Regions from separate parts of the Neobacillus sp. SRL179 genome, predicted to be linked through region 3. Evidence: riboswitches for the same ligand, from Rfam matches in the RefSeq annotation. Region 3 holds a riboswitch; each other region holds the start of a gene.
The links. Region 3 has a riboswitch for S-adenosylmethionine ahead of AC4E8C_RS11785 (hypothetical protein). Riboswitches for the same ligand answer to the same signal wherever they lie in the genome.

Region 1: linked by a shared signal. The riboswitch ahead of metK (methionine adenosyltransferase) and the one ahead of AC4E8C_RS11785 (hypothetical protein) in region 3 are both predicted to bind S-adenosylmethionine.
Region 2: linked by a shared signal. The riboswitch ahead of AC4E8C_RS19530 (O-acetylhomoserine aminocarboxypropyltransferase/cysteine synthase family protein) and the one ahead of AC4E8C_RS11785 (hypothetical protein) in region 3 are both predicted to bind S-adenosylmethionine.

What each region holds. Positions count from the first base shown of each region.
Region 1 is NZ_OZ481792.1:3,735,350-3,746,346, forward strand. It holds gene mnmL (tRNA modification radical SAM protein MnmL/YtqA) at 154-1,116, shown strand; gene mnmM (tRNA 5-(aminomethyl)-2-thiouridylate-methyltransferase MnmM) at 1,116-1,688, shown strand; gene AC4E8C_RS18520 (tetraprenyl-beta-curcumene synthase family protein) at 1,722-2,804, opposite strand; gene AC4E8C_RS18525 (alpha/beta hydrolase) at 2,821-3,624, opposite strand; gene AC4E8C_RS18530 (gamma carbonic anhydrase) at 3,756-4,268, shown strand; gene asnB (asparagine synthase (glutamine-hydrolyzing)) at 4,377-6,281, opposite strand; gene metK (methionine adenosyltransferase) at 6,524-7,723, opposite strand; SAM riboswitch class I at 8,006-8,140, opposite strand; gene pckA (phosphoenolpyruvate carboxykinase (ATP)) at 8,391-9,974, shown strand; gene AC4E8C_RS18550 (DUF2584 domain-containing protein) at 10,063-10,305, opposite strand; gene AC4E8C_RS18555 (alpha/beta hydrolase family protein) at 10,342-10,997, opposite strand, start outside.
Region 2 is NZ_OZ481792.1:3,921,110-3,932,106, forward strand. It holds gene AC4E8C_RS19530 (O-acetylhomoserine aminocarboxypropyltransferase/cysteine synthase family protein) at 15-1,331, opposite strand; SAM riboswitch class I at 1,393-1,494, opposite strand; gene AC4E8C_RS19535 (hypothetical protein) at 1,575-1,928, opposite strand; gene AC4E8C_RS19540 (nuclease-related domain-containing protein) at 2,202-3,125, shown strand; gene AC4E8C_RS19545 (thioredoxin family protein) at 3,444-3,752, opposite strand; gene AC4E8C_RS19550 (toprim domain-containing protein) at 3,758-4,114, opposite strand; gene AC4E8C_RS19555 (YusG family protein) at 4,249-4,488, opposite strand; gene gcvH (glycine cleavage system protein GcvH) at 4,595-4,978, opposite strand; gene AC4E8C_RS19565 (arsenate reductase family protein) at 5,056-5,412, opposite strand; gene AC4E8C_RS19570 (acyl-CoA dehydrogenase FadE) at 5,603-7,384, opposite strand; gene AC4E8C_RS19575 (acetyl-CoA C-acetyltransferase) at 7,442-8,617, opposite strand; gene AC4E8C_RS19580 (3-hydroxyacyl-CoA dehydrogenase/enoyl-CoA hydratase family protein) at 8,662-10,997, opposite strand, start outside.
Region 3 is NZ_OZ481792.1:2,369,076-2,380,072, forward strand. It holds gene AC4E8C_RS11735 (acyl-CoA thioesterase) at 1-343, opposite strand, end outside; gene AC4E8C_RS11740 (MerR family transcriptional regulator) at 622-1,041, shown strand; gene AC4E8C_RS11745 (enoyl-CoA hydratase/isomerase family protein) at 1,034-1,804, shown strand; gene AC4E8C_RS11750 (class I adenylate-forming enzyme family protein) at 1,809-3,353, shown strand; gene AC4E8C_RS11755 (RNA polymerase sigma factor) at 3,809-4,309, shown strand; gene AC4E8C_RS11760 (anti sigma factor C-terminal domain-containing protein) at 4,302-5,294, shown strand; gene AC4E8C_RS11765 (hypothetical protein) at 5,612-6,115, shown strand; gene AC4E8C_RS11770 (hypothetical protein) at 6,148-6,579, shown strand; gene AC4E8C_RS11775 (hypothetical protein) at 6,776-7,039, shown strand; gene AC4E8C_RS11780 (hypothetical protein) at 7,456-7,899, shown strand; gene AC4E8C_RS11785 (hypothetical protein) at 8,331-8,663, opposite strand; SAM riboswitch class I at 8,762-8,864, opposite strand; gene AC4E8C_RS11790 (hypothetical protein) at 9,085-9,423, shown strand; gene AC4E8C_RS11795 (MaoC/PaaZ C-terminal domain-containing protein) at 9,546-9,971, shown strand; gene AC4E8C_RS11800 (sigma-54 interaction domain-containing protein) at 9,986-10,978, shown strand.

The DNA.
Region 1 (10,997 bases), 1.4 Mb from region 3:
CTTCATTTCTTATTGTGTTCACCATTTTTTTTCCTATAACCCAATCCGATCGATAATTGTTACCAATCAGATTGAAATAATTACAGATGGATATGCATAATACTTAGTGATAAAATTAGAGGCGCTAATTTATAAATTAAGGAGGTTTTCTGAATGCTTCAGACTAAACCTTTTCTTTATGCTTCTGACGATAAACGATACCATACATGGAATTACCATCTCCGTCAGCACTTTGGTCATAAAGTATTTAAAGTTGCTTTAGACGGCGGTTTTGACTGTCCGAATCGTGATGGTTCCGTGGCACATGGAGGCTGTACATTTTGCAGTGCAGCTGGATCTGGGGATTTCGCCGGCAATCGTGTCGAAACATTGGAAACGCAATTTAATGAGATTAAAACCAAAATGCATACAAAATGGAAAGATGGCAAGTATATGGCCTACTTTCAAGCGTTTACGAATACCCATGCACCAGTAGGGGTTTTGCGTGAGAAATATGAAACAGTTCTAAAGCAAGATGATGTGGTGGGTTTATCAATTGCTACCCGTCCTGATTGCTTACCTGATGATGTTGTTGAGTATTTAGCAGAATTAAACGAGCGCACCTACTTATGGGTCGAACTCGGACTTCAAACCGTTCATGAACGGACAGCACAACTCATCAATCGTGCCCATGATTTTCAATGCTACATGGACGGTGTCAACAAGTTAAGAAAACATGGAATACGGATTTGTTCGCACATTATTAACGGGCTGCCCCTTGAATCGTATGACATGATGATGGAAACTGCTCGTCAAGTAGCCAAGCTGGATGTGCAAGGAATTAAGATTCACTTGCTCCATTTGCTAAAAGGAACCCCTATGGTCAAGCAATATGAGAAGGGCTTGCTCGAATTTCTGACCCAAGAAGACTATGTCAACTTAGTATGCGACCAATTAGAAATCTTACCACCAGAAATGGTTATTCATCGTATTACTGGAGACGGTCCCATTGATTTGATGGTTGGTCCGATGTGGAGTGTCAATAAGTGGGAAGTATTAAATTCCATTGATGCCGAATTAAAACGAAGAAACAGTTGGCAAGGTAAATTTTTTGAAAGTACTGTGAGGAAGATCTAATGAAAATAGAACGCATTCTTCCATTTGCTAAAAGTTTACTTGAAAAAGTGGTTAAAACGGGTGATGTGGTTGTGGATGCAACGCTCGGAAATGGGCATGATACCGTATTTTTGGCAGAACTTGTGGGTGAAACAGGAAAGGTTTATGGGTTTGACGTCCAAAAAGAGGCGGTTGAAGTTAGTATGGCGCGGCTAATAGAGCAAAAATTAGAAAAGCGTGTTACTCTTTTTCATGACGGACACGAACAACTTTTAGAAAAGATTCCTACAGTTGACCATGGGAAAATTACGGGGGCGATCTTTAACCTTGGATACCTCCCCGGCGGTGATAAAAGGATTGTAACCCGACCTGAGACAACTATTGCTGCCATTAAGCAATTACTAGAAATTATGATGCCAGAAGGAATTATTGTGCTGGTGATTTATCACGGACACGAACAAGGTATAATTGAACGAGATTCCTTATTAAAATTCTGCCAGGAAATGGATCAAAAGACAGCCCATGTTTTGCAATATCAATTTATTAATCAAAAGAATAACCCGCCATTTATCGTTGCTATAGAAAAACGTTAAAGGATGTCCCAATTTGTTTTGGGACATTCTTTTTTACTTTGCCATTAATCGTGTTACAAAGGCCGGTACATTTTTTTGGAATGACCGATAGGCAAGTCCATTAAAATAAAAGAAATAACTGATCCAACCTCCAGATTTAATAATTTCCTTTGCCAGCTTTCGGACATTCTTTTGTTTGCGTACTTTTTTATCAGATAAATAAATCCCTAATAATCCGCGATTGATTAGCTGATGGAATCTCTTATGTGGAAGGTATTCAGTGTGCCGGTCTGCTTGGCTAACAAAATATTTTAAACGATTAAAAAGGGTTTCCTCACTTTTATAATAGGAGCAGAAATTTAAATCCCCTCCAGCAATGTCTTCTTCTTGATCAATAAAATAATCTAATAGGATATGAAGTCCTTGAATATACGGAAAGTACCCTTTGCGAATATTTTCGGCATCGCTTACTTGAAAATCGTCCCGCATTGCATAGGATATTAAACAAAATATCCCTAGTGTAGAACCTGAGCATGCTGAAAATTCATACCACTCCATTTCAGGTAACACTTCCTGATAACGGCGGAACCATTGTTCTAGCCTTGGAACCCGCTCTTCTTTTACTACATGTTTGTTAATTTGTAAATCACAGTAATAGCTGCAAAGTTCAAGAAGATAATTTTTAATCTTATCATAATGATCCATTTCCCTTAAAACTTGACGACAGGTTTCTGATAAATCATGTAAATACCCATGATCATCTTGGTCATCACGGAGCCGGTAATAATTTTTCTCTTCAGCCTCTAAAACAAGTGCATCAGAAATAGCTTCGTGAAGGGCTGCAAAATCATTTGGATCAAGTGATGTACTGCGGTCACAGAGATTATCTAGATAATCACTGATAGTCTGATAAGCGACAATAAACTTTATTGCCTTTAGATAATCATCTTTAGCTGTTAGAGCAAGGATTGCACCACCTTCACAGTGGAAGGTTTTCATGTCAATACTAGCGAGGGCTTGTTTTCTAAGCTCTACATTAGGGATATTTTCAGCCCGGCTTCTCCAATAAGCCAATTCTTGATGGACTGCTGGAAGTATCTTGCGATAGACCCTAGACATTAGGGTGATTGGCATCATGGAAACAACAACCTTTCTATATAATATATCCGAGCGCTTTTAATTGGCTGTGAACAAAGTCCTTTGCATATTCAAATACTTCTTCACGTTCTGGCTCATTAAAAATTTCATGATAACATTTTGGCCATTCCTTAAATCGCTTTTCAGATAATGGCACATAATTGAACCATTCTTTCACAGTACGTTTATTCACGATTTTGTCTTCTCCGCCCTGCATGACAAGCATAGGGATGTCTTGTGTTTTTTCGAGTTCTTCGAATGCCTGTTTCATAGCATCCACAAGTTCACGATACCACCTGACAGAAACCTTTGTCACGTAAAGAGTATCATTCGCATCAGCTTCACGGACATCTTCGTTTCTTGTAGCCATTTGAACCGTTAAACCCGAGTCCATCCTTAAGGAAGGATAAATAACATTTAAGAGATGTGACAGTGTATTTAGAAATTTAGATGGGGTATGGACAAGTCCTAAACATGGCGAGGAAAGAATGACACCTGCAATATTTAATTGTTCCTCTTGAAGCAAGCGGATTGAAATTAATCCACCCATACTATGACCTAACAAAAATACGGGTAAGTTATAGCGATATGCTGCTTGAATCCAATCTTTTACCTCGATGATGTAGTCATCAAAGGAATCAATATGACCTCGATTGGCCCTCGTTGTCATCCCTTGACCTGGAAGGTCAGCCATAATGACATGAAAGCCAGCTAACCGCCACATTTCAATGAGCCACCCATATCTGCCATGGTGCTCCATTGCCCCGTGAACAATTACAATTACCGCCTTAGCATCCCCTTCTGCTTCCCACTTCCACATATTTTTTCCCCCTAGAATAAGTTATTAGCTACAGTTAAATTTAAAGTTTTTTAAGAAAAAGTTGAATACTTTGAAAACCTTAACAGATTCTCGTTAAAATAGAAGTATCCACCCAAAAAGGAGCGAACGCTATGATTTACCCTTATAAAGACAAATATCCTTTAATAGCTAAAACTGCATTTATTGCCGATTATGTAACCATCACGGGTGATGTTGAAATTGGTGAACACTCTAGTGTCTGGTTTAATTCCGTTATACGTGGTGATGTTGCCCTCACGAGGATAGGCAATAAAGTTAATATCCAAGACAATTCTATCTTACACCAAAGTCCTAATAACCCGCTAATTTTAGAAGACGAAGTAACCATTGGCCACCAGGTAATTCTCCATAGCTGTACCATTAGGAAAAGAGCATTAATCGGAATGGGGTCCATTATTCTTGATAATGCCGAAATTGGTGAAGGTGCCTTTATTGGCGCAGGCAGTTTAGTTCCCCAAGGAAAAAAAATCCCCCCTAATACCTTAGCATTTGGCAGACCTGCGAAAGTTATTAGAGAATTAACGGCAGAAGATAAAGAAGATATGACCCGCATTTATACAGAATATGCCGAGAAGGGCCAATATTATAAATCCCTGCAATCTTAAGAAAAGCGGAAGCGTCCTGGTGCTGGACAATTCTCCAAGTCAAATTTTATATTCTTCTCTGATAAAGAAAAGCACCCAAACTTTAATGAGTATGGGTGCTCTCCTAATTTAATGTTTCAGGGTTTGCAATTCCTTTTGAAGTGCATAATCCCGTTGAAAAGAATAGACATCTTCTACGTACACTTGATGCCAAACCATAAACATAAGAACCGTCCAGATTTTTCTGCTGTTATCAGCTTTACCTTGACAATGGTCTTCAAGCAAGCGCAATACGTACGTTTTATTAATTAAGTGGTCTGTGTTACTTTCACGGATAATGGTTTTCGCCCAATCGTTCATTTCATTCTTTAACCAGTGACGAATAGGTACAGGGAACCCAAGTTTCTTACGGTCAAGGACATGGGAAGGAACAATCCCTTCTGCCGCTTTACGTAAAATATACTTGGTCGTTCCATTCGCCGTCTTCATGCTTGTTGGAATTCTTGAAGCTACTTCAAATACTTCTTTATCAAGGAACGGCACCCGCAACTCTAATGAATGTGCCATGGTAACTCGGTCAGCCTTGAGTAAAATATCACCGCGCATCCAGGTATGGATATCAATATACTGCATACGGTCAACCGGGTCATAGCCGCGGGATTCTTGATAAAGCGGTTTAGTAATATCCGTATAATCTAATCCTTCACGGTAGACGTTTAACAGATCACGCTTTTCTTCTTCTGTGAACATTTTGGCATTACCTATATAACGATCCTCCATAGGTGTGATACCACGCTCAATAAAGCTCTTACCCTTCATCCCTTCTGGCATCATGTTAGCAATTCCTTTTAAAAGGACTTTACCCACTCTAGGAATTTTATTAAACACTTCTAATGATTGTGGTTCACGGTAAATATTGTAGCCGCCGAATAATTCATCGGCACCTTCACCCGAAAGAACAACTGTTACGTGTTTACGAGCTTCCCGCGCAACAAAGTAGAGCGGAACACATGCAGGATCCGCAAGTGGATCATCCATATGCCACATAATTTTAGGAACTTCCTTCATATATTCTTCCGGTGTAATCACATAACTGATATTTTCTACACCAAGCTTATCTGCGGTTTCTTTGGCTACATCTATTTCACTGAAGCCATTGCGCTCAAATCCAACGGAGAAAGTTTTAATTGCTGGGTGATATTCTTTTGCAATGGAGGCAATAATCGAAGAATCAATTCCGCCTGATAGGAATGAACCTACCGGAACATCACTGCGCATATGTTTTTCAACAGAATCATATAAGACATCCTTAATCTCTTTAATAAAGTCTTCTTCTGATTTATGGACAGGGTTAAAATGTGCCTTCCAATACTTTTTAATTTCCATTTTAGAGCCAATCTTTTTTGTGAAAAAATGACCAGGTTCAAGCTTATTAATTCCCTCTGATAAGGTAAATGGTTCAGGGACAAATTGATAAGTTAAATAATGCTGTAAGGAATCATAATTCAACACATCATTTTCTAACGCAAGCAAAATGCTTTTCTTTTCAGAACCAAAAAATGTTCGGTCGCCATCTTCAAAATAAAAGAAGGGTTTAATTCCAAATGGGTCACGAGCACCATACAGCGTTTGTTCTTGTTTATCCCAAATGACGAAGGCAAACATTCCGCGCAGTTTTTCAACTGCCTTTTCTTTCATATGACTATATAAGGCAATAATCACTTCTGTATCAGAACTTGTCGCGAATGATAATCCTTCTTTGAGCAATTCTTCACGAAGCTCCACATAGTTGTAAATTTCACCATTAAAGATAATCCAATAGCGCTCATTTTCATACGTAAGCGGCTGGTGACCGCTCTCAATATCAATAATACTTAAGCGGCGAAAACCAAATTGAATATGGTCATCATAATAAAAGCCATCATCATCTGGTCCGCGATGGGTAATTATATCGTTCATTTTTTTAAACTGCTGTTTTTGTTCTTCACTATAGTTTTGTGTTATGTCGTGTACACAACCGATAAAACCACACATTATGTACCTCACCTACTCCAATTTAAATTAAAAGGTCTTTTAAAAAAACACCTCTCTAATACTACCACTAAAACAGTCAAATTTGCACACCGAACAGTAGGAAATTTCATGTAATTACAGTTTTCACTTCTATAGACCTACTTAAACATTGTATTCCATACTACGCTAATACTGACGAAAAATAAAAAACGGAGTTACATCTTGAAATGCAACTCCGTTTTCCATCATCACGCTTCCGTTAATTAAAGGTTGGCTTGCTGACGTAAAGTGTCTGCTTTATCTGTGCGTTCCCATGGAAGATCAACATCTGTACGTCCAAAGTGACCGTAAGCCGCTGTTTTTTTGTAGATGGGGCGGCGAAGATCCAGCATTTTAATAATTCCGGCTGGGCGAAGATCAAAATTTTCACTAACTAAATCAACCAATTGATCCTCGCTTACTTTACCTGTACCAAAAGTATCAACTGAAATGGAGACCGGTCGTGCAACACCAATCGCATAAGCAAGCTGAACTTCTACCTTTTCAGCAAGTCCTGCTGCGACAATATTTTTTGCTACATAACGAGCTGCATATGCCGCTGAACGGTCAACTTTGGTAGGATCCTTTCCAGAGAAAGCGCCGCCGCCATGACGTGCATAGCCGCCATACGTATCAACAATAATTTTCCGGCCTGTTAAGCCGGCATCTCCTTGTGGTCCTCCGATAACAAAACGTCCTGTTGGATTAATAAAATATTTTGTATTTTCATCGATTAGTTCTTGAGGAACCACTGGATTAATAACATATTCCTTAACATTTCGTTGTATCTGTTCTAGAGTAACTTCTGGATGGTGCTGTGTTGAAATAACGATGGTATCAATCCGAACTGGTTTATCATTTTCATCATATTCAACTGTTACTTGGGTTTTTCCATCTGGACGAAGGTATGGTAATATATCTTCTTTCCGCACTTCTGTTAAGCGGCGGGCAAGCTTATGTGCAAGTGAAATGGGCAGTGGCATAAGTTCTTTTGTTTCATTACAAGCAAATCCAAACATTAAACCTTGGTCCCCTGCACCAATTGCCTCAATTTCCTCCTCAGACATGTGGCCTTCACGTGCCTCTAGCGCCTGGTTAACGCCCGCTGCAATATCTGGTGATTGTTCATCAATGGAGGTTAAAACCGCACAAGTTTCGGAGTCGAAGCCGTACTTTGCACGATTATAGCCGATCCCTTTTATGGTTTCACGAACAATTTTGGGGATATCAACGTAAGTAGATGTAGTGATTTCTCCAGCAACTAATACTAAACCTGTGGTTACAGAAGTTTCTGCAGCCACACGAGCGTTAGCATCTTTTGCAAGAATAGCATCTAAAATGGAATCAGAAATTTGGTCACAGATCTTGTCGGGATGACCTTCAGTAACTGATTCAGAAGTGAACAAACGACGTTTTGTTGACATCTGAATTCCTCCTTTATTTTTGAATAAGGTGAGGTTATATGTATGAGATAATAACAACCTTGCCATTTAACCTCGAGTTGATACGGAACTCATTCCCTTAGTAGTATGAAATAAACATGGGATTATTATTAGTTAAACCATATTCGTGAAGAAATCCCATAGAAAATTTAAACGATGGAATAAATAGCAGCGATTATGTAGCACGAAAAATTTATGCTAAAATACAAAAAAACCTTTCCATTTTGAGGAAAGGTTGATAGCAAAAGTTTTGCGTGCCTTTCACTCTTATCGTTCAAGGACTTGCCTTGCTTCAGATTTAGCACCTTTGCCCGAAAAATTTTCTTTGATCCATCTATTTTTCGTGTGCAGGTTGCTGGGTTTCATTGGGTCTGTCCCTCCACCAGCTCGGGATAAGAGAGTATCCGTTCAAGGGTAAATCATAACCTACCTTATCGAGCAATGTCAATGGAATTTTTCCAACAAAATCCTTTGAGCAATCTATTTTTCTTCCTATATATATATAATACCTAATATTACAAGACCTAATCCCTACAATAAAAGCAATAACTTTTGTTGAATTTTCAGAATAGTATAGAATAATTAACAAAATGTGTTATACTATTTAGCATAATAAACATAAAACATGGATAAAGGAAGGTTTCAGTAAATGAATTCTGTTCATATTCCCAATGAATTAAAACAACTGTTGCAAGATGCTAATGTTCAAGTACAATTATCAGTTCCACAACTTGTTGAAAGGATCCTTAGCCGCAATGAGGGTACACTAACTTCAACAGGGGCTGTCAGTGTTTCTACTGGTAAATACACAGGCCGATCACCACAAGACAAATTTATTGTCCTTGAGGAAACCACTAAGGATAAAATTGCCTGGGGGACGAATCAACCTATTTCTGAAGAAATTTTTACAAACCTGTATCATAAAGTTCTTGATCACTTAAAACTACAAGAGGAAATTTTTGTATTTAAAGGCTTTGCCGGTGCAGATAAAAAGTCCCGTTTGCCCATCCAGATAATAAATGAGTATGCATGGCACAATCTATTCGTACAACAGTTATTCATTCGGCCAACAGAAGACGAATTACTCACACATGAGGCAGGGTTTACAGTTATTTCCGCACCAAATTTTAAGGCTGATCCCTCCACTGATGGTACAAACTCTGAAACCTTTATTATCATCTCTTTTGAACGCAGGATTGTTTTAATTGGCGGGACGGAATATGCGGGTGAAATGAAAAAATCCATTTTTTCTGTCATGAATTACTTATTACCGGAAAATAATATTTTCCCGATGCATTGTTCCGCAAATGTCGGTCTTGAAGGCGATGTTGCCTTATTCTTTGGTTTGTCTGGAACAGGAAAAACCACCCTTTCAGCTGATGCCAACCGCCGTCTTATCGGCGATGATGAACATGGCTGGTCCTCCAACGGGGTCTTTAATATGGAGGGGGGCTGCTACGCTAAATGTATCAATCTTTCACGAGAAAAAGAACCGCAAATTTTTGATGCTATTCGTTTCGGAACGGTACTTGAAAATGTCACGATTAATCCTGAATCAAGAATCCCAGATTATGACGATGGTGAATTAACAGAAAATACTAGAGCTGCATATCCAATGGAAGCCATTGATAATATCATTCAGCCAAGTATTGCTGGGCATCCAAATACAATCGTTTTTTTAACGGCTGATGCCTTCGGAGTATTGCCTCCAATCGCGAAATTAACAAAAGAACAGGCAATGTATCACTTTTTAAGCGGATATACTTCTAAACTGGCCGGTACTGAACGAGGAGTCACATCACCTCAAGCAACTTTTTCCACTTGCTTTGGTGCTCCATTCCTGCCGCTCCCTGCGACTCGATATGCGGATATGCTGGGAGAAAAAATACTTGAACATAACGCCAATGTCTTTTTGGTTAATACGGGGTGGACCGGCGGAGAATACGGAGTGGGAAGCAGAATGAAACTTTCCTATACACGGGCAATGGTTCAAGCAGCGCTCGAGGGTGAATTAAACCATGTCGAAACCGTTAAAGATGACATTTTCGGCTTAAATATTCCTCTTCATATAGCAGGTGTTCCTGATGAGGTGCTTCTACCGAATAAAACATGGGCAGATTCAGAGGCGTATATGAAAAAGGCAAAAGAACTATCAGCAAAATTCCGTGAAAACTTCAAAAAATTCACCGATGTATCGGCTGAAATTGAAGAAAAAGGCGGGCCTATAGCTTAAAAATTATCAAAAACAAACGCACAAGAGATTTTATTCTCGTGTGCGTTTTTAATTGGAGTGAAATAAATTCAGGATTTCAACTGCTTACTCAGTTCGTTGAATTTAATGAAACTAATTCATAGGTAATGGTAGTTGTGCTTTGTTGCCACTCCACTTTTTTAATTAAAGCAATTCCATTTGAATCACTATCCATTGTTTTTCTAACCTCAATTGGAATTTCAATCGGGTAAAGTCTATATCCTTCCTTTACAAGCACAAAAAGATTCTCTTCTACCCGATTTTCCCTGCCCTTTGTCACAATCATAGTATTTAATTCAAGAGGCATACCCACTTTAAAATCCGCTCCTCTGCTTATATTAACTATATATTACCATCTTTTGCTCTGGTTTTTCATCCACATTGATAAATCATGGACAATTTTTCTATTTAATACCGGGGGAAAGTAATGGGTAAACTCATCAAAATACCAACACTCTACCTGTTTATCTAATGACCTAAGCCTTCTTTCAAGTCTGTAGGCATGTTCCACGGAGACATTTTCATCTTTGACCCCATGAATGATCAGAACCGGTGCATTTATTCTTTCAAGTTCATACAGGGCAGTTCTTTCCTTATAACGTTCTGGATACTTCTCTGGCGTCCCGCCAATGACCCTTTTCATCATTCTCCGTAAATCTTTTCGCTCTTTATAGGTTAAGGTCATGTCACTTACACCTCCCCAAGTGACAACCGAAGCGGCATCTGGAAAGTTAATGCCGGTCCACAATGCCATTACACCACCTCGAGAAAAACCAAAAACATGGATATCCCTAACCATCGGCAATGATTGTAACAATAAATAGGCTGCATAGGCATCTTCACGATCTTCCCCAGCGAAATCCTCATTTCCCTCACCACCTTGATTACCACGATAGTAAGGAGCGAAAACAATAAATCCCTCAGAGGCAAATTGTGCAATTCGCGCTGGCCGTACTTTCCCAACATTTTTTATTCCGCCGCGTAAATAAAGGAACCCATCCATCG
Region 2 (10,997 bases), 1.6 Mb from region 3:
GTATGAAGGAAAACCTAGGCCTTAGCCTTCAATGAAGCTAAACCTGTTGCTGCTTCTATCGCTGTTTCGAGGTCATCAATGAGATCCTCTACATTTTCAATTCCAATTGAGAGACGGATTAAATCTTCTCCTACCCCGGCTGCTTTAAGCCCATCGGCATCCAACTGCTGGTGGGTCGTACTTGCGGGATGGATAATCAAACTCTTGGCATCCCCAACATTTGCCACATGTGCCCAAAGTGATAACGAATTGATGAGTTTTGCTCCTGCTTCTTTTCCACCTTTTATTCCAAACACTACCATGGACCCTGCACCTTTTGGTAAATACTTTTTGGCTAATTCATTATCAGGGTGCGAGGCATGGCCAGGGTAAGAGACCCATTCAACCGCAGGGTGGTTTAATAAATACTCAACCACTTCCTTTGTATTGGCTACATGCTCCTTCATCCGTACATGCAGAGTTTCCAGTCCTAGTGTAAACTGGAAGGCATTTTGCGGACTTAAAGCAGGACCTAAATCACGTAATAATTGAACCCGTGCTTTAATAATATAAGCAACAGCGCCTAATGCCTCTGCATAGACAAGACCATGATAGCTCTCATCAGGTGTCGTAAAGCCAGGGAATTTAGGGGAATTCCAATCAAAATGACCGCCATCCACAATAACTCCCCCCGTTGATGTTCCATTCCCTAAAAGCCATTTTGTTGCAGAGTGGACAACAATATCAGCCCCATGTTCAATTGGTCTGCACAGGTATGGTGTTGCAAATGTATTATCAATAATAAGCGGAACACCAGCTTCATGAGCAATATTGGCTACTTTCTCAATATCGAGTACCCGTAAGCTTGGGTTTCCGATGGTTTCTGCAAAGACTGCTTTCGTTTTTTCGGTAATAGCAGCCCGGAAGTTTTCCGGATTTTCAGCATCGACAAATTTTACATTGATGCCGTATTTCGGTAAGGTAACGGCCAATAAATTATAGGTGCCGCCATATAGATTGGAGGCAGAGACAATCTCGTCACCAGCTTCAGCAACGTTTAAAATCGCTAGGGTAATCGCAGCCATCCCGCTGGCAACAGCTAAAGCTCCAACTCCCCCTTCTAATAATGCTACTCGGTCTTCAAAAACAGTGGTCGTCGGATTATGAATCCTCGTGTATATGTAGCCCGGCTCTGCTAAGCTAAATAAGTTGGCCGCATGTTCTGTATTTTTAAACTGATAAGCATTATTTTGATAAATTGGTACTGCCCGGGCACCCGTAACAGGATCTGGTGACAACCCTCCATGAACACTCAAAGTTTCAAAGCGATATTTCTTTTGATTTTCTGCCATTACATTCGTTCCTCCCTTTTATGAAATAACCCCCACTTCTTTAAGAAGAGGGGGTGCGCTCTTCTTATCGCTCAGAGTGTTTAGCTCTGCTGGAATTAGCACCGTGTTTCAAACCGGTTGCCGGGCTTCAAAGGGCCAGTCCCTCCGCCGCTCTTGATATGAATATGTCATTCATTTGTTGCAATTGATTGAATATTTTAAATAAACAATACAGTAAGTTTAATTCCGAGTCAATACCTTTGATTAAATTACTTTTGCGAAATTTTGCTGTGCTTTTGTTAAAAAGAAGAGGGATTCTAGCAATAGGGTAATTCTAAGCGGCATAGCTATGCTTAGCTGACCTCGATGTTCTAAATCCCGCAGTCTACTCGTTCCTTCAAACAGTTGTTTCATGGCCTGCTTGTTTCCTCGGATTTCGTAATTGCCCTGTGGAACTTCATGATTTTGCAGAATACTGATGGAGCCGTGTTTAATTTCTAATTGAACTGTTTCCAGCTCGCATTTTATGGTGACCCTCACATCAGCCTGTTGGATTAATGAAAGTACATGTCCTGCTTCGTAGAATTTTTCTATAAAATTTTCAACTAATTCTATCATCCCTACCACTCCGGTCTACATTTTATATTGTAGTAATTCCGCAGTATATGAGGGAATCCTCCAATAAACCGCTCGACAATTCTTTTGGTCTTTTGGAAATTTCCTGAGAAATATGTCGGATTATGAGGTTTGTTGGATAAATAGATAAGGTGTATCCACATTCTGTTGCTCGACAGCTCCTGGTCAAAAGATAGAAATTTTTGTCAAAAAGTATTCAAATATTCATCTTCGGAGATCTATCCCTTTTTAATAAAATAGAGTAGGAGGTGAAATATGTTTTATAAACCAAGAACTGAGTCTGATGAAATTAGAATGTTAAGAGTTTTAAACAAACACATGGTGTTAGAGGAAGAGTGGAAACAGCGCTATTATAATCTCGTAAAGGGGTTTGAAGGTGAGGTGATGTTTGATTCTTTAACAGAGAAGCTTCGATGTCAAAGTTTGATTGTAAATGATTTGCGCCTAGAGACAAGTGGGGCGAAATTCCAACTAGATTCGGTGCTGATTTCCCAAGAGCCACTATACCTGTTTGAAGTGAAGAATTTTGAAGGTGATTATTTCTTTGAAAATGGTCGATTCTATCACATGGTTACAAAAAAGGAAATAAATAACCCACTCTTACAACTAGAACGAAGTGAATCCTTGTTGCGGCAGTTGCTCCATAAAATTGGAAACCGAATCTCCATTGAACCGTATGTTGTGTTTATTAACCCCGAGTTTACCTTATATCAAGCCCCTCAGAATAAACCCATTCTTTATCCAAATCAACTTCCTAGGTTTATGAAAAGAATAAACGATAGACCATCCACTTTAACTGGGCGCCACAAGAGTTTAGCAAATAAATTAGTTTCTTCGCACCAGATTAATATCGATTTCAAAAGACCTGAATATAACTACAGTTCGTTAAGAAAAGGAATAACTTGCGCCGACTGCCACTCCTTTACGGTACATGTGGAGGATAAGAAATTAATTTGTGATCCATGTGGGCATGAAGAATTAGTGGATACAGCTATATTACGAGCTGTTGAGGAGCTAAAATTATTATTTACGGATGAAAGGATTACTACGAATAAGGTGCAGGATTGGTGTGGGGTAATTAAGTCGGAAAAGACGATTAGGAGGGTGCTAATGAGGAATTTTAGTTATATCGGGAAGAAAGAATACCAATTTTTAGAAAGGATTAAACGACAAGATTAGGGCATTATTTTAATTTCAAAGTGAATAAGATTGTTTTTGATTCATTTAGAACTATGCACTCTTCACAGTTCCCGTGTTTCTCTTTTGGTAAGCTCCACGGGCACTGTCGACTCTTCACAGTTCCCGTACTTCTCTTTTTGGAGGCTCCACGGGCACTGTCGACTCTTCACAGTTCCCGTACTTCTCTTTTTGGAGGCTCCACGGGCACTGTGCACTCTTCACAGTTCCCCCGCTCCTCTTTTTGGAGGCTCCACAGGCACTGTCATCTCCTCACAATGCTTTATTAGCAGAAAAAGCAGACGCCCGCTCGCATCTGCTTCACCCTAAATACTGTTTTATTTTCCCCAACAAGTAAGGAACTGAATGAAAAGCGTATATGGTTTCCTGCACCGTGCCGTTTTTCACAAACAATAGACAAGGTACACTTTCAACCGCAAAATCCTTAGCCAAATCAGGATAAAAATTTAGGTTCATTTTTCCCATTTTAAGATCTACAAGCTCCTCTACGACTTGCAGCATCCGCGACGCTACTTGGCAGGTGCCGCATAGAGGGGTATAAAAATAGACTAGGCCGCTTTCATGAAGATCGAGAAAGGTTGTTAATTCTGTTCGTTTCCATTCATTCATATACATTAACTCATTTCTAAATACTCTGTGTGAACATCAATATTAGCCCCTAAAAGGACAGTCGCTAGATGGTGTACAGGTGCGGTTGCGACTTCGCGATACATCCGGTCTATATACAGATGTTCAGCTTGTGGGAATTCCCGTTTGAATTGTTTGCGGAGCTTCTCACCAGATGCATCTGCATCGACAAGGATATAAACATCCTTATCCTCAAGAAACTCAATTAGTTCTTCTAATTTGGTATGACTAATTGTTCCATTGGTACAAATAATTTCAACGGGTTCCTTCACAATATTTTTTACCTTATTTTTATCCGATTTTCCTTCGACAATAAGAACTTTGTCAACATACGAGTCATTCATATCCATCACCTGTAATAAAAAAGTTAGTTTATGTTAACATATTCTAAAATATCGATTACGTGTGCCTTCTTCTTAGTATGTTAACTATATCATTATTGTCAGCTAAGAAATAGGAATTTGCTCGGCCTAAGCCATTAGCACCAGCCGCCATCATCGCAATCAGTATACTTAGCATCAGGCTGTTCCGTAACAGTTACTTGTTGATAAATCTTTTGTTGTTCCGCTTCAAACTGTGGATTTAAGTCAACCTGAATGTTTTCCGAAAGTTTAATTTTTCCGATTGAGGAATTTTCGAGAAATAATTCTATTTCTCCATTTTTCAACTTGCCAACTACACGGTCCGTTACATCGATCTTTTGCTGTTTTAACGTCATATTTCCACCCTCTTTATATATTTAGTATTAGTCTCTCCTGGAAAGTAGAAGAAAAAGAGTGGAAATTTAAGAGAAAAAGCACCCGATTGTCGGGTGCTTTGCAACATTAGTCTTCTTTTGTCATTTCTTCGTATTGTTCTGGAGTCATCAATTTCTCTAACTCGCTTAAGTCAGATGGCTCAATAACAATCATCCAAGCCTTTTCATATGGTGATTCATTAACAAATTCAGGACTGTCACTTAAATCTTCATTAATTTCCACTACTTTACCACTAACTGGTGCATATAGTTCCGATACCGTTTTAACAGATTCAACGCTGCCAAATGGGTCGTCAGCCGATACTTCTGTACCCACTTCAGGGAGTTCAACGAACACGATGTCTCCTAATTCATGTTGTGCAAAGTCCGTAATCCCAACGCGGACTCTTTCTCCTTCAACTTTAACCCATTCGTGTTCTTCAGAATAACGTAAGTCTTTTGGTATACTCATTTGCTAAACCCTCCATTGTTTTTTCTAAATCTATCATCGAAGTCATTCGATTTCCATAATTGAATAAAGAAGTATGGCTATAGCCACATTTTTTCATACTCTTCTTCTTTAAAGCCTACTGTGACCCGCTCCCCATCTGTTAAAATGGGTCTTTTAATCAACATTCCATCAGATGCCAGCAATTCTAGCAGTTCCTCTTCGGTTGCAGTTTTCATTTTATCCTTTATCCCTAATTCTCGATATTTTAAGCCACTTGTATTAAAAAACTTCTTTAATTCCAAGCCGCTTTTTTGATAAAAGTCCTGCAATTCTTTGTGTGTCGGTGGATTTTCGACAATATGTACTTCTTGATACGAAAGTTGATGAGCATCCAGCCATTTCTTTGCATTACGGCATGTACCACATTTCGGATACCAGTAAAAAGTCAGAGACATTGTTTCACCGCCTTTTACCAAAATTGTAAACGCGTCAATCAAATATTACCATAACGCCTTTGAAAATCCTAACATGGAGGCTAAAAAGCTTCCCCTAGAAATAATTCGACTAATTTCGTAAAAACCCTTCTTAAATTTCGCTAATTTTAAAAAGAAAAGCCCCCTCCAAAAGAGGAGGGAGCACATTCCTTTACACAATATAACGTTCAGCTTCAATAACTACATCTGCAGCTTCTCGTTTCTTCGCAATTACATTGATTGGAGTATGACGAGTAAATTTTCGAAGCGAGGTCAACATCATCCGAAGGGTATCCCCTTTTTCAATTGCTACAAGTGATTCTTTTGCAGTTGCTTCAATTTCATTAAAGGCTTCCTGACAGAAGATTTGTGTATAAAGAAGTTTTTGCTTACTCTTTTCTACACCGTCTTTGGCAATAGCCTTTTCCGTCCGTAATACGACAGATTCCATTGCATACACATTGGAAACAAGATCAGCAATGTTCGCTAAAACTTCTTGCTCGCTTTCAAGTGCTTTGCCAAATTTTTGAGCCGCTAAGCCCGCAGCAAGTAAAGCAATTTTTTTCGCATTTTTCACTAAATATTTTTCTTGCGCTAACGGCTCGTCACCAGGCTCTTCTGGCATTAGCATCATTAATTCCTCTTGAAGTGCCATTGCTTTTTGAAATAGTGGAAGTTCGCCTTTTAGCGCCTTTTTCACAAGCGTTCCTGGCACAAGGAGACGATTAATTTCATTAGTTCCTTCAAAAATACGATTAATACGGGCATCACGATAAGCTCTCTCAATTGGATATTCCTGCATGAAGCCATAGCCGCCATGAATTTGAACGCCTTCATCCACTACATAGGATAATACTTCACTGGCAAAAAATTTATTTACTGAACATTCAATAGCATATTCAGCAATGGAATTGGCCAATTTTTTAAGATCTTTTGCTTCCTCGGTCGATAATTTACCTTGGTTTTCTTCATACAAACCAATCGTACGGTAAACAGAACTTTCCGCTGCATAAATTTTCGCCGCCATTGTTCCAAACTTTTCTTTTGTTAAATTGAATTGTGAAATTGGTGTTTTAAACTGCTTACGTCCATTTGCATATTTAACAGTCATCTCAAAGGCACTCTTAGAACCGCCGACACCACCAACAGCCAATTTGTAACGTCCAATATTAAGGATATTGAAGGCAATTACATGCCCCTTACCAAATTCACCTAATAAGTTTTCAACTGGTACAGCCACATCTTCTAAGATAAGGGTACGTGTGGATGAGCTCTTAATCCCCATTTTCTTTTCCTCAGCACCAGTAGACACACCTGGGAACTCCCTCTCTACGATGAAGGCTGTGAAGTGCTCGCCATCCACCTTTGCATAGACAACAAATACATCAGCAAATCCGGCATTGGTGATCCATTGCTTTTCGCCATTAAGAATATAATGAGTACCAGCTTCGTTTAATCTTGCGGTTGTTCTGGCGCCAAGGGCATCGGAACCAGAACCTGGCTCTGTTAACGCATAAGCGGCCAATTTTTCACCTGAAGCAAGCGCTGGTAAATACTTTTTCTTTTGATCGTCATTACCGAATAATACAATTGGCAAAGACCCAATCCCCACGTGTGCGCCATAGGATAATGAGAACCCGCCTGCACGCGCCATTTTTTCCGTAATAACCGATGAGGTTACTTTATCTAATCCTAAGCCTTCAAACTCTTCTGGAACATCAACCGCTAATAAACCAAGTTCGCCCATTTTTTTCAAAAGTTTAACGGTACGATCGAATTCATGGTTTTCTAAGTGCTCAAGTTGTGGTGCTACTTCTTTTTCAACAAAATCTTCTGCCGTTTGGGCAATCATTAAATGTTCTTCCGTGAAATCTTCTGGTGTAAAGATATTTTCGAATGAAAGATCCTCGATTAAAAAGCTTCCACCATTAACAATCTTTTTCGTTTCTGTCATTAAAAATTCCTCCTAATCTTTTTTAGAGGGGCTTATTTGATCGCCCCTTGTCTTTTTTTAAAGTAGTTCAAATACTCCAGCAGCACCCATCCCGCCGCCGATACACATGGTAACTACACCAAATTGCTGGTTTCTGCGTTTTAATTCGTGAATGAGTGATAATGTTAATTTAGCACCTGTACAGCCAAGCGGATGTCCAAGAGCAATCGCACCGCCATTTACGTTGACAATTTCCTCATTAAGACCAAGTTCGCGAATAACTTGAAGGGATTGGGAAGCAAAAGCTTCATTTAATTCGAACAAGTTGATATCAGATAACTCTAATCCGGCAAGCTTAACGGCTTTTGGAATGGCTACAACCGGACCAACCCCCATAATTTCTGGCGGTACCCCGCCCACAGCAAAGGATCGGAATTTTGCCAGTGGTTTCAGACCAAGCGATTCTGCCTTTTCTCGGTCCATTACCATCACAGCCGCAGCACCGTCACTTGTTTGCGAAGCATTGCCTGCTGTCACCGAACCAGTAACGGAGAAGGCAGGACGAAGTTTCGCAAGGGTTTGGATATTTGTTTCAGGGCGAACACCTTCGTCTTGTGAAAATTGAATGGACTTTTCAACAAGTTTATTGTCTTGACCAACTGTACGGATGGTCACATCTACTGGAACAATTTCGTCTACAAATTTACCTTCTGCAATCGCTTTTGCCGCGCGTTGATGACTTCTCACGGCAAATGCATCTTGATCTTCGCGGGATATTCCATACTTTTGCGCCACTTGTTCAGCTGTATGGCCCATTCCCATGTAATATTGGGGTGCCGTTTCCGCCAGTTTAATATTGGGACGTACCACATGCCCCATCATTGGGATCATGCTCATCGATTCTGCTCCGCCAGCAATCGCTGTATCGGTATGCCCGAGCATAATTCCTTGGGCTGCATAAGCAATCGCCTGCAGGCCTGAAGAACAGAAACGATTGACTGTTATGGCAGGTACTGTATAAGGAAGTCCTGCTAATGCTCCAATATTCCGGGCCATGTTGTTTCCTTGTTCAGCTTCTGGCATCGCACAGCCAATAATTAAGTCATCGATATTGCCTTCATAATTTCCCGCACGTTTTAATGTCTCTCTTACTACCAACGCGCCCAAGTCATCAGGACGAACATGGGCAAGCGTTCCTTTCTTTGCTTTACCTACCGGGGTCCGAGCTCCGGCCACAATTACCGCTTCTCTCATGCAAGTTCCCTCACTTTCATTCAAATTATAGTAATCTATCGAAATTAGTTCCGTAACGGTTTACCTTTCACAAGCATATGCTGCATGCGCTGCTGTGATTTTGGTTCGGCAATCAGACTGAGGAATGCCTCTCTTTCTAAATCTAATAAGTATTGCTCATCCACTTCTGTCCCGAATGGTACTTTTCCGCCGGCAATAACATATGCAATTCTCTTGGCAATTTTTAAATCATGCTCTGAAATATAGCCGGATAATCGCATTGCTTCTGCACCGAGTAAGAGAGTAGCGTAGCCTGTTTCACCGACAACTGGCACTTTGCGGCGAGGTTTTGGTTTGTATCCAGATTCATGTAGGGCTAGAACGGCTTGCTTTGCATCATAAATTAAGTGGTCACTATTAAAACTGATGCCATCTGATGCATCTAGGAAGTTGTTTTCGCGCGCTTCTTCCGCCGATGTCGAAACCTTTGCTGTAGCAATTGTTTCAAACACTTTATTAGCCACATTTTGCAAATCAAATGGGACACCGTTTGGCAGATTTTCTAAATGCTTCATATACAGTTCTTTATTACCGCCGCCGCCTGGCAGTAAGCCGACACCCACTTCGACAAGTCCCATGTAGGTTTCAGCTGATGCTTGAATGTGTGCTGCAGGCAGACAAACTTCTGCTCCACCGCCAAGAGTCATCCCGAATGGTGCAGCAACTACTGGCTTAGAACTGTATTTAACTTTTAGAAGGGCACTGTGGAGATGACGAACGATCATATCAAGTTCGTAAATATTATCATCTTGTACTTCCATTAGCATCATCGCCAAGTTTGCACCGACACAGAAATTTTTGCCTTGATTACCGATAACAAGACCTTTAAAGTTCTTTTCAACTTCATCCACCGCGAAGTTAATCATTTGCACAATATCAAGACCAATTGCATTATTAGGTGAATGGAATTCTAACAGTGCAACGCCATCACCAAGATCAATTAGACTTGCGCCGCTATTCTTTTTAATAACACCCTTTTGCTTTTTCATTTTTTTCAAGTCAATCACTTTTGGATTGTATTCCACGAGTCGATATTGACCGTTATGATAGAAGAACGATTCACCATTTTCCTCAATATAGAAAGACGAGTGACCCTTTTCCAGCATATCGGTTACCCATGCTGGCACTTCTATACCGGCTTCTTTCATCTTTTGGACTGATTTTTCAACGCCAATGGCATCCCATGCTTCAAACGGACCCATTTCCCAGCCAAAGCCCCATTTCATAGCCCGGTCGATTGCGACTATATCATCAGCAATTTCGCCTAAAAGCTGCGCAGAGTACACAAATGATTCCGTAAACGTGTTCCAAAGGAATTGTCCTGCTTGATCTTTCGCATATACAAGCGCTTTCAATTTATTCGCTGTTCCTTTTTCCTGTTTGGCCAACTCGATGGAAGCTGTAGATAACTTTTTACGCGGTCCATACTCTAACGTAGTTGGATCTAGTTCAAGAATTTCTTTTCCTTTTTTCAAAAAGAAACCTTGCCCGGACTTGCTTCCTAACCAGCCTTTTTCCACCATTGCTTTTAAAAAGGCAGGTACTTCAAACACTTCTTTTTCTTTTCCTTCCACTTGTTCATATACGTTTCCAGCAACATGATAGAAGGTATCTAACCCCACTACATCAAGAGTACGGAACGTAGCACTTTTTGCACGTCCGATTAAGGGACCAGTAATGGAATCAACTTCCCCTACACTTAAGCCAGCTTTTAACATTTCTCTAACCGTCACGAGCAGGCCATATGTTCCAATGCGGTTAGCAATAAAGTTAGGCGTATCTTTTGCTTGAACAACACCTTTTCCGAGGACATCCTCGCCAAAAGTTTTCATGAATGAAAGGACTTCTGCGGACGTATATTGTGTTGGAATCACTTCAAGCAGTTTAAGATAACGCGGCGGGTTAAAGAAGTGGGTTCCTAAGAAATGCTTCTTAAAATCTTCAGAACGACCTTCCGCCATTGCCTCCACTGAAATTCCGGAAGTATTTGAGCTGATAATACTGCCTGGTTTGCGGTATTGATCTACTTTTTCAAACACTTGCTTCTTAACGTTAAGATTTTCAACAACGACTTCAATGACCCAGTCTACATCTTTCAATTTGACTAAATCATCTTCAAGATTGCCTGCTTCAATTAGTGCAAGGTTCTTTTTGGCTGTCAGCGGGGCAGGCTTTTGCTTCAATAATTTTTGAATGTTTGTTGCACTAATACGATTACGTACTTGCTTGTCTGTTAATGTTAGTCCTTTTGCTTCTTCATCTTTTGTTAATTCCCTTGGCACAATATCCAGCAGTAAGGTTGGAATTCCGATATTTGCTAAGTGGGCAGCGATGCCTGAGC
Region 3 (10,997 bases):
CGTAACTGACATAAATGATTTCCGCTAAAAGGATGGGGTCATCTTCTCCATCTCTTGTAATCATGCAATTCATTGTCATACTGGTGTTGCCAACCTTGGACATTTTGCACCAAATGGTTAGCCAGTCATTCAAGTGCGCCGATTTCTTATACTCCAAGGTCGATTTTGCTAAAACAAAATCAAAGTCTCCGCCCTCCATATTCAATCTTAATCCCTCTTGAAAATATTCCGTCACTGCAACATCAATATAGGTTAGGTAATGGGCATTAAAAACAATCTTCTGTCCGTCAATTTCCGAGTACCGAACCTTCAGCCGGTGCGAAAAGTGATAATCGTGGTTCATTTCAGTTGTCACCTCCACTTTTTTTCATTAATTAATAATTCTATTTAAATAGTGGAAACCCTTTTTAAAAATGGGGTTACTTCGGCATTTGGTGCCTGACCCCCGCCGTGTTAATGTATTTAAGTATCATAGGTCAGGCCCTTTTTTCTGTAATTAGAGAAGCGGCTCACCATAATTTGATAATTTAATGGTCTTTTTTTAAATACCTACCACCTACGTAAAATAATTGACGTTGATGGTAGGTATAAGATAAACTACTACTCAAGGAGGAGCGAAAAATGTCTATTGGAAAAACTGAAAATATTGAATATTTAATATCCGATCTTGTTGAGGAATTTGGCATTAGCCAACGTTCGATTCGTTATTATGAGGAATTGGGATTGATTCATCCGAGACGAACGGCGGGGAATCACCGAATTTACACAAAAAGAGATCGAGCGAGAATAAAAATGATACTAAGAGGAAAGCACCTGGGATTTTCCTTGCAGGATGCTGCCAAGCTGATCAGCTTATATGATCTTGACACCACGCAAATCAAACAATACGAAGAAGGTATTAAGCTTGCTTATCACCATTTAAGGGAGGTGAGAGAACGACAGAAAGAGTTAGAGTTGTTAGAAAGTGATTTATTGAACGCCATAGAAGATGCCGAATCAAGATATAACGCACTTAATGGAAAGGGGCAATCAGATGAGTAACAAGGTATTGGTGGATCAACAAGATGGGGTAATGATTATTACGATAAACAGACCGGAAAAACATAATTGTATTGATGGCGAAACCGCTCAATTACTTTATGAAGCCTGGTGTCAGTTTCGTGATGATGATCAAGCAAAAGTGGCTATTTTAACAGGAAGCGGTCCATCATTTAGTTCAGGTGCTGATTTAAAGGCAATTGATTCATTAGGGCCCCAAGAACAATATGATGCCAGTTTCGCTTATGATGGCAAAGGCTATTTAGGATTTACAAGAATGACAGATATCTTTAAACCTACGATAGCTGCTGTCAATGGCTTTTGTTTTGCTGGCGGCTTAGAAATGGCTGCTTGGTGCGATATTCGCATTGCGGCAACAAACGCTGAGTTTGGCTGTTTAGAAAGGCGCTGGAATGTTCCGTTGGTCGACGGTGGTACGCAGCGAATCCCAAGAATTGTGGGCTGGGGCCGTGGAATGGATCTGATATTAACAGGTAGAAAAATTGACGCTAACACCGCGTTGGATTGGGGGTTAGTGACAGAACTAGCTGATCCTAGTAATCTATTAGATCGTGCGCTAGAGCTTGCACACCAAATGTCTTCTTATCCTCAAGGCTCATTAAAGTCAGATAAGCAGGCGGCAGTAAGGGGTTGGGGACTTCCCCTTGAAGAAGCACTTCGGATCGAATGCCAATTAGGAATGCCTCATACAAAAAGTGAAGAAACAAGGCAGGGATTAAACAATTTCATAAATCGAAAGGGGTAATCGGATGATTGCTGCGGAGTTGATTAGGCGAGGGGCCAAGTATTATGCGAAAGAAACAGCTGTTATTTATAAAGATCAGAAACTTACATTTGAAGAGGTTCATATAAATTCCAACCGATTGGCTAATGTTCTTTTTAATTTGGGTTTGGAAAAAGGTGATCGGATTTCCTTTTTATTAGCTAATTCCATTCATAGTGTGGAAATTGACTTTGCTATGTTAAAGTCAGGATTGGTTCGTGTCCCTTTAAATACAAGGCTTTCAGAAGAAGAACATTATCATATGATCGTGGAGACAGATTCAAAAGCTATTTTATTTACGGAGGAATTTTCAGACAGGGTGGAGAGACTGAAGGTAAGACTTCCAATCGGAACTCTGTTTTGTCAAGTGGACGGTTTTGCCAAGTATGATTGGATGATTCCAATTTACGAGAAAATGAAAGCGGTTACCGATGAGGACCCTATTGTTCCTTTAGTGGAAGATGATTATGCTACCCTTCAATATACATCTGGTACCACTGGAAAATTAAAAGCAGCCATTCATACCCAGGGATCCTGGGCAGCTATGGCAACGAATATCTTGTCTACACTCACGATCAATAAAGGGGATATCATGATGCACGCCGCTCCCTTAACACACGCTTCTGGCATACTTGTCTTACCACATTGGATTAGAGGCGCTGCCAATGCCATATTACCAACCTTTCATCCTCAAGAATTTCTACAAGCAGTTGAAACAATAAAACCAACTACACTTAACCTGGTTCCAACGATGATTGTCATGCTCCTATCAACACCAGATGTGGAAAAGCAATCCTTTGATTCTGTTCGTAGTCTAATATATGGCGCTTCACCGATGCCTCGAGTAGCATTAAAGAGAGGGCTTGAATTATGGGGGCCAAAATTTATTCAATATTTTGGGCAGACAGAAGTTCCTCTTATACTATCCATTTTACCGGTTGAAGACCATATTTTAGGTCTAGAAAATCCTGCTTATTATGATCGGCTGTTATCTTGTGGCAGACCAACCATTACAACAGAAGTGAAAATTGTTGACGAAGATGGCAACGAGGTTCCACAAGGTGAAATTGGCGAGATTGTTGTCTCCTCTAACCAATCAATGTCAGGCTATTGGAAGGAGGAAGTATTGACAGCTGAAACAGTTAAAGGAAAATGGGTCTATACACGAGATATGGGCTACATCGACCAAGAAGGTTACTTGTATTTAGTAGACCGTAAATCGGATATGATCATTAGCGGAGGATTTAATATTTATCCTCGTGAAGTGGAAGAAGTTCTATACAAGTATCCTGCTGTGATGGAGGTTGCGGTCGTTGGAGTACCAGATGAGACATGGGTTGAAAGTGTGAAAGCCTTTGTAGTATTGAAAGAGGGACACACTGCGAGTGAAGAAGAGCTTATAGAATATTGCAAGCATCATCTAGCATCCTATAAAAAGCCAAAATATATCGAGTTTATTGATAGCTTACCAAAGAGTGCAGTAGGGAAGGTCGTTAGGAGGATGCTGCGGAAGGAGGAGTTAAAAAGATAGCGCAGACCTAGATTTTTTTAGATGAAGAAGCCATTTTTTTACCTGACCTTGTACTTGTCATTACCCGAACAATTCTAATTAAAAAGTATTGAATGAGGTACAGAACTTAAAAGTTCTGTACCTCATTTTATGGATTTTTAGGAGCTGGGGTATGATCCCGGTTCAGTAATGCTTTACTGCCTAGCTGAACTATATTTAAGATTCTGGAAAATCCTCGAATAGTAACTAATACTTCTTCAATGAGCGAAAAAACTTGATGCTCTTTTTGTGTAACAAACTCTGAAGAAAATAATTCTAGGGCGACCGGCACTACAATAATGTCCGATATTCGAGAATCGGGAAGTGTGGAACAGGATGCCTATGTAATTTTGACCCTGGGAAACCTTGCAAATTTTTTTTATAATGATTGTAAACTTTTTCTCATGCTATACGTCTTATGAGCGGGGAGGACGATAATGGTTGAAATAAATAAGCAAAATGAACTCAATGCAGAACTGAATATAGTGTACAGGTACTTACGAAAGTTAAGTATTTCAAAGGCAGATGCGGAGGATGCCGTTCAGGAAGCTGCTTATAAATATTTGCTGTACTACGATACTATCAAAATTGCAAAAATTCGTAGTTGGCTAATACGAGTGGCGTTAAATTCCTATTATGATCAATGCAGGAAGCGAGGAAGGTACGACTTAAACCTAGACGAAGGGCTTCTAAAGACAGATAAAAAAGAACAGCCTGAAGTTATTTTTCTACACAAGGAACGCAATAGTGAAATAGGTAGAGCAATCTCAAAGTTAAAACCGCTATTTCAGGAGCTGTTGCTGTTAAAGTATCATTCAGGACTTACATATGAAGAAATTTCTACGCTCTTAGAGATCAGTGTCAGTTCAATCAAGACGAATCTATTTAGGGCGAGGAAAAAATTTGAGAAGATTTATAAGGAGGCCATCCATGAGTGAAAATCACGATTCAAAAAATGAACAGGATATTGACTTTGTCAGCAGCCCTTCTTTACAAAAGGCTGTCAAAAAATCAAAAAGGAAACAAACGATTAAGTACATCATTATTACCGTTATTACCACCACATTATTATTGACGATTCTTTTTATGGGCAGTCAATATATTCTAACGAAAAGAATCGAGAACACGGATATGTTCTACGAAAGTATTCACGGAGCCAATATTTCTCCCGGAGGCACCTCATTTAACTATAACCTTTTTAGTATTACTGCAGAATCAACCTACCGAAAAACAATTGGGGATCGCTCGATACTTTGGGATAAGAAGACCGAAAAGGTTCCTGTATTCGGAAGAATAAAGCTTCTGGAAAGAGGTAGTGGAACCACGGAGGTCAATAGTTTAAATAAAGAAGCGAAAAGGTACGTTCGGTATAATGATTTTAATAATGAAAGAAAAATAGATTTTTATTATCCTGGTTTGTCATACGACTACCTACCGCACGAGCTCGATATCGCAACGAGCTTGGATAAGAACACTTTAGTCGAGGTGGCTTTATCATTTAAAGAGCCATTGACCCTATCACAAGCAGCCGAGAAGCTTGGACAGAATAATGTCAATTGGCTGTGGGTCGACACCACAACAACCACTCAGTTAGATAGGATGGAAAAGACACTTGACGATGACAGTCTGAAGACGAAGGGAGGAGGAGGCGCTTTTGGCTTTGCGGTGTTACCAGAACAGCCTTATTTTGACGAAGATGGGCAAGGGTTTATTGGCACTTTAGAAATGCTGCTAAAAGAAGGAAACCATACTAGTTCCGTAAAAGAGGCTTTAAAAGGAATTAAGGAAAATACCAAGGCTTCGAACGGGAAGCTCCGTTTAAACGGTGCCGTTGTGACCGGTACACCAGAGGAGCTGAAACGATTTCAGCAGCTTGATTTCATTCGTGCATCGGTGTTGGGTGCTACGGTTGATAAATATTAATTGGGTAAATTAGTTGATCCATATGTAATGAGAATGTATTTTTTAATGTGTGTCGGTTCGACCCCGACCACCGGTATCTTTAGGTAAAATTGAGTTAAATTAAGAAACGGTGAAACACTCATAAATGTTGTTAAATCAACGTTTATGAGTGTTTTTTTTTTTGTGGGAAAACGGCTGACTAAGGTAGGTTTTTAAATCATTTTACACAAATTTTACACAAGCGAAATTAGTAATGCTTAATAGCGTATTGGTTTTACGAAGGTGATAAAATATTAATTAGGTAAGGGTTGAATAACTATTAATGGGGAGTTTTATGAGTGAGAAGTAAGAAACAAGGCCATTTCTGCAAAGGATGTGGGGATTTTCTGCCTAATGAAAAATTTAGCGGTAGAGGTCACCGTGAACATCTGTGTAAAGAATGTAAAAAAGCAGGTATATTAGTAAGTACTGAGTCAAATTCCGATTATGATCGGAATTTTCACCGTCTATCTAAAGCTGTTAGAAAATGTATGATTGTTTATATGGAGCATGAAAGTTACTTTTTATTTGAATATCAACTTTCCCGGTATATTATTGGAGGAGGAGATGACCTTAGCTCCGAAATTTATGTGTATTGGGGAGATAAGGAGCAAAAATTCCTTGTGTCAGAAAAACTACAAAAGAGTGAAGTCGTAATGGAGGTTTTAAACAAAAAATACTACGATACAATGGAAAGCAACCAAAGTTTTGATTATGAAGAATTGATATACGATGAATATGCAGAAATTTCAAAGAAACGCAGACAGTATCTTGAAGTAATATCATCGATTCATCATTTGTAGGAGTTTTTGATAGTTGGAAGGAGAGAGAATTGATGAGTCAATCAAGAATGATGCATGTAAAGAAATTATATGAATCCTGCCCTGTTAAAGAAAACGATGAAATATTTCGAAATGGAGTATTTCATTTTAATATATCTAGAATTTTGGAAGACATTCATTGTGGGAAACTAGTTGTTGCTAAAGAATACATAAATATTAATGAATGGTTTAAGTGGCATGGACTTCATTCATCTTTAAATGAAGACCATTTACCTACTGTTAATATAGATAGTATTATAGTCCAAGCTGAAATCCGTCCTGGAATATTTTCTATCATAGATGGCAATCACAGAATGGAAAAAGCATTTCGGTTGGGTAAACCCTCCATTTATTCTTATAAGCTAAGGGGAGAGCAGTTGATTCCATATTTTATAACTGAGAAGGGTTACAGAGCTTTTGTGGAATATTGGAATTCGAAGTTATAAAATTTTCTAACAAATATATTTCCAACTGTATAGCCGGTAAGGGTACCTCTTGATTATTCAAATTGAAATATTGGAGTTGCTTTTATAAATTTTTACAACAGATTTCTAAACTTTCAAACATTTATTGACTACAATAAAAACTATCATGATAATAAAGGAAGAATTTAAAGTTTATAGAAATGGGGGGGAAAGGGCTATGTCTGGAAAAGATCTATTTAAAGGGTTAATAGGTGTAGGGCTAGGTATAGGGTCTAAACTTCTTTTGGACAGTAATGACAGTAGTTACAGTAGTGGAGGATATTATGGGAGTTATACTACTGAGGAAATTCATAATAAACTTGAGGATTACTTGAATGAGCTATCAGAATTGACGGCACAAATAAACTACCTAAATACAGAAATAAAATCAGCTAATGATGAATTAAGACAAAGAAACGAAGAATTAGAGAATAGGGGCTAATCTACAGGGGGCTGGCGAACTTAGACAGGGGAAAACAACTGTTTTTAGGTGGGGCCGCTGCCAAACTACTTAAACCCCTTTCGCGAATTTTACCCCTGTAATGGCCTGGTTTCAGCACTCAAAATGTTGTTATTTAAGTGGCTTATTCAACGTTTTATATTTGTTATTCTATAGGAATGTCTCCTAGCAGAAACCTTACATAGATCACTACATTATCTATTAACCCTAGAGGTGGGCCGGAATTGCTTTCCACATCGTTTACAAGGCTTGTAGTTGTAAGGTGTAGAAATAAGTTTATTTTATTAAAAGCCAATTATAAAGGGAATGTAAAAGGCTATGCCTTTGATTTTCTAGAATAATATAATTTAATCAAGACTCACATATGTAGAAATGAAAAGAGAAAGGTTGTGTTTTCCTTGTTGTTTGAATTAGATGTCATTGATGCCGTTTGCCAAGATTTAGTAGAAAGGGGTTATATGATCATAAATCGAAAGAAAGAAATTAAGCATTCAGGAAAGGATGTAATCGCAAAGAAAACAAACTCTAACAATGACATAAGACTTTTTATCGAGGCCATAGGGGAAACTAGTTCCGATTCTTCTTCAAAAAGATACGGTAAACCATTTGATAGAAGTCAAATAAAAGTTCATATATCGGAACTCCTATTTGCCACAGCTGAAACACTCTCTATGCCCAAGTTAGATGAGTACATATATAAAACAGCGTTTGCAATTCCAGATAATAGAGATCATCGAGAATTAATAAACAAAATTAAACCTTTTCTTGATTCTATAGACATTGCAGTATTTTTTGTAAAAGGAAGTAAGGTGTCTGAGATTATAAGTAGTTGGGAAGTTTAATTTTAACACTAGAGTATTATTCTAATTCAACTAAACATCCATAAGCTATACTCATTAAACAAAAAACAACTCACCCTGCTGGTAAGTAGTGTGAGTTACAGTTTTGTTTTTCTAACACGTATTTAATTAGCCACTACATTACTCCCGATAATTGATGCTGGTATTCGCGCAACGACACCTTTCATATATCATAAACAAACCACAACAATCTTTATTTAAACTGAGCTATATATTCTCGAGGAATCAATCGCTAGTTTCTATTCTTCCTCCCGCAGCTCCTTTATCCCGTGAGAATAGTACTAATATGTCGTTTCAATTTTGCCGTACCCCAAGCGTTCACTCACATATATAATGTCAACTTTCTGAATTAAAGGACCTAACCACAAGTGCATTACTGTGCTTGGGGGCAGCTCTTAAATTTCCTAGATATCTTACTTTACCATAAATACATGTCCTAAATAATTTCCAGAACCTCGTATTATCTGAAGGCCTTGTTGTTCTAGCTCCCTCCAAATTTTTCTATCTAGAGCATACGGACCTCTTTGTTGAAGTGTTTTTATCTCTTTTTCTGTAATAGTAACTTGGAGTGATTCTTGGTTACCTGTAACAAACAATTCATAGTTCTTGAGCTTCATTACCATTACTTTAAAATCTGGATCCCATTCCTGTAGTTCTTTTTCAATGCAAGTAGCAACATAAAGGAAAAATTTTTCTCCCTCCATATTTTTTGACATCATTCCTCTTATAAATCCTGAAGTATTCATCTTTTGTCCTCCTATTTATTAAATCAATAGGTTACTAAAACGAAGGCAACGAAAAAAGCTCTTTATTGCATATGAACGCAACAAAGAGCCTAAGCCGATCATTATCATTCAAAGCATTGCTTTGCTGGTTGGAGCACCTTACCAATTGGCAGGTTGCTGTGAATTCCTTGAGCCAGGACTCTCGTTCACTCTTGATAACCTTATTGAATTATCTATATTATAACAACAACAATTAGGTATCTGTCAAATTAATAACTATCCTGAAAAAATGATATATTCATTCTCTTTCTCCTAATCTCTTAAGTCTTCTGGTGTTACTGACGAAACGTATTGTCATAAAATTGAAGGTGTTAATTGTCCATGCTTGGATAGGATATGAATTTAGAATATGGCAGGTCTAAGAAAATGATTTCAGGAAAAAGTGAGGAATGTTTTAGTAGATCGAAAAACTCTTGCCTGTATCATAGATTACATGTTCTGTGAATTGAACTTAAATTATACGTGGGAAGTAGAGTACAAAGGTGGTTCTGGCTCAAGGTTAATATCGAGAAAAAAAGATTCCGAGCAATGGGATATGAAGAAGATATATGAAGATACATTAACAATAGCCTATAAACTGAAGGAGCATTCAACTGAAATAAAGGATAGAAAGACTTCTAGTTTTAAACGAAATCAACAAATGAAACAAGAGGCAGAAGCTTTTCGCATAAATGGTCAATTTAAGAAATTGGTTGAGTGGATGGAGAACGCAAGCCATTAAAATGGCACTCCGATTTTAATTGTATTAATTGGAAAGAGGTTCACTTGCATTTAAACATTCCAAAAAGTATAGTATAATTAAGACCAAATATTCAAAATATTCATACTGTGGGAGAGTATACCATGAGTGTAATTATTGAAAAATTGTTTATCGGACAAATCGCTAGACTAAAACGAACATTTAATGAAAATGATGTCAAATTGTGTAACGAATTAACGGGAGATTTTAGTCCTATATATCAAGAAGTTGAGAATGATTGGAAGGGTATTTCCTCCAAACCGCTTGTTCCTGGTTTACTTACGGAAGGTCTAATTACGCAGGTTATTAGCCAAAAATTGCCTGGAACTGCATGTGTATTACTACAAAAAGAAGTAGTTTTTTATCAACCAGTCCATATAGGTGATGAAATTACTGCAGAACTTGAAATTATTGATATTAACCCTGACCGAAACTGGGTAACTCAAAAGGTTAGTTGTTTTAACCAATTTGGAAATGAAGTGGTCAAAGGACAGGTTGTGATCCTTATTTTACCGAGTCACAGTTCATAGGTGGGAAAAAGCCAATGTTAAAAAATAAATCTAACAATCGCATTCGATATAGTTTTGAGGATATTATCGGAGAAAGCCAATTGATGACTCAAATTAAAGAATTGGCAGCAAGAATCGGCACGAGTAATTCCACTGTGCTGCTTACAGGGGAAAGTGGAACGGGAAAAGAACTATTTGCCCAAGCGATTCATGGACTTAGTTCAAGAAAGAATCATTCATTTGTTGCCGTGAACTGTGCTGCTATACCCCATGAGCTATTTGAATCTGAGGTGTTTGGATATGAAGCAGGGGCTTTCAGCGGGGCGAAAAAAGAAGGAAAGCCCGGTAAAATAGAATTGGCACAAAATGGGACCCTTTTTTTAGATGAAATATCCGAACTTCCCTACCAAGCACAGGGTAAACTTCTCCGAGTATTACAGGAAAGAGAAGTGGAACGGCTTGGGGGAACAGGGAGTAAAAATGTTGATATCCGCATCATTGCGGCAACGAATCAGGATTTAAAAACACTTGTTCAGGAGGGAAAGTTCAGGCAGGATTTATTTTACCGCTTGTACGTGTTTGAATTAAAAATTCCTTCGCTGCGGCAAAGAAAAGAAGATATATTGCCCTTGGCCTATCATTTTATTAATTATTTAAATGATAAAATAGGACAAAATGTGAAATATATGACTCCGGAACTGAAGGAATGGCTTGTGTCCTATGATTGGCCTGGGAATGTTCGAGAACTAAGAGCGTGTATTGAGCGTGGGATGAATTTGGTAGAGGGTGACACACTAACCATTGAAAATTCATTTCATTTTTCAGCTTTTGATGTTGCTGTACAGAAAATCGATGAAGAAGAGGGCACGGTTGCCGTAAGCTTGGAAGAGGCAGTCAAAAGGGCTGAAATAGCTGCTATTCAGCGAGCTTTAAAAGAATCAAATGGTGACCGAACAAAGGCTGCGCAAATCTTAAACATCCATTTAGCAAGCCTTTATAGGAAAATGGCTAAATATAAATTGAAATAAAATCTGGAAAAACACACGA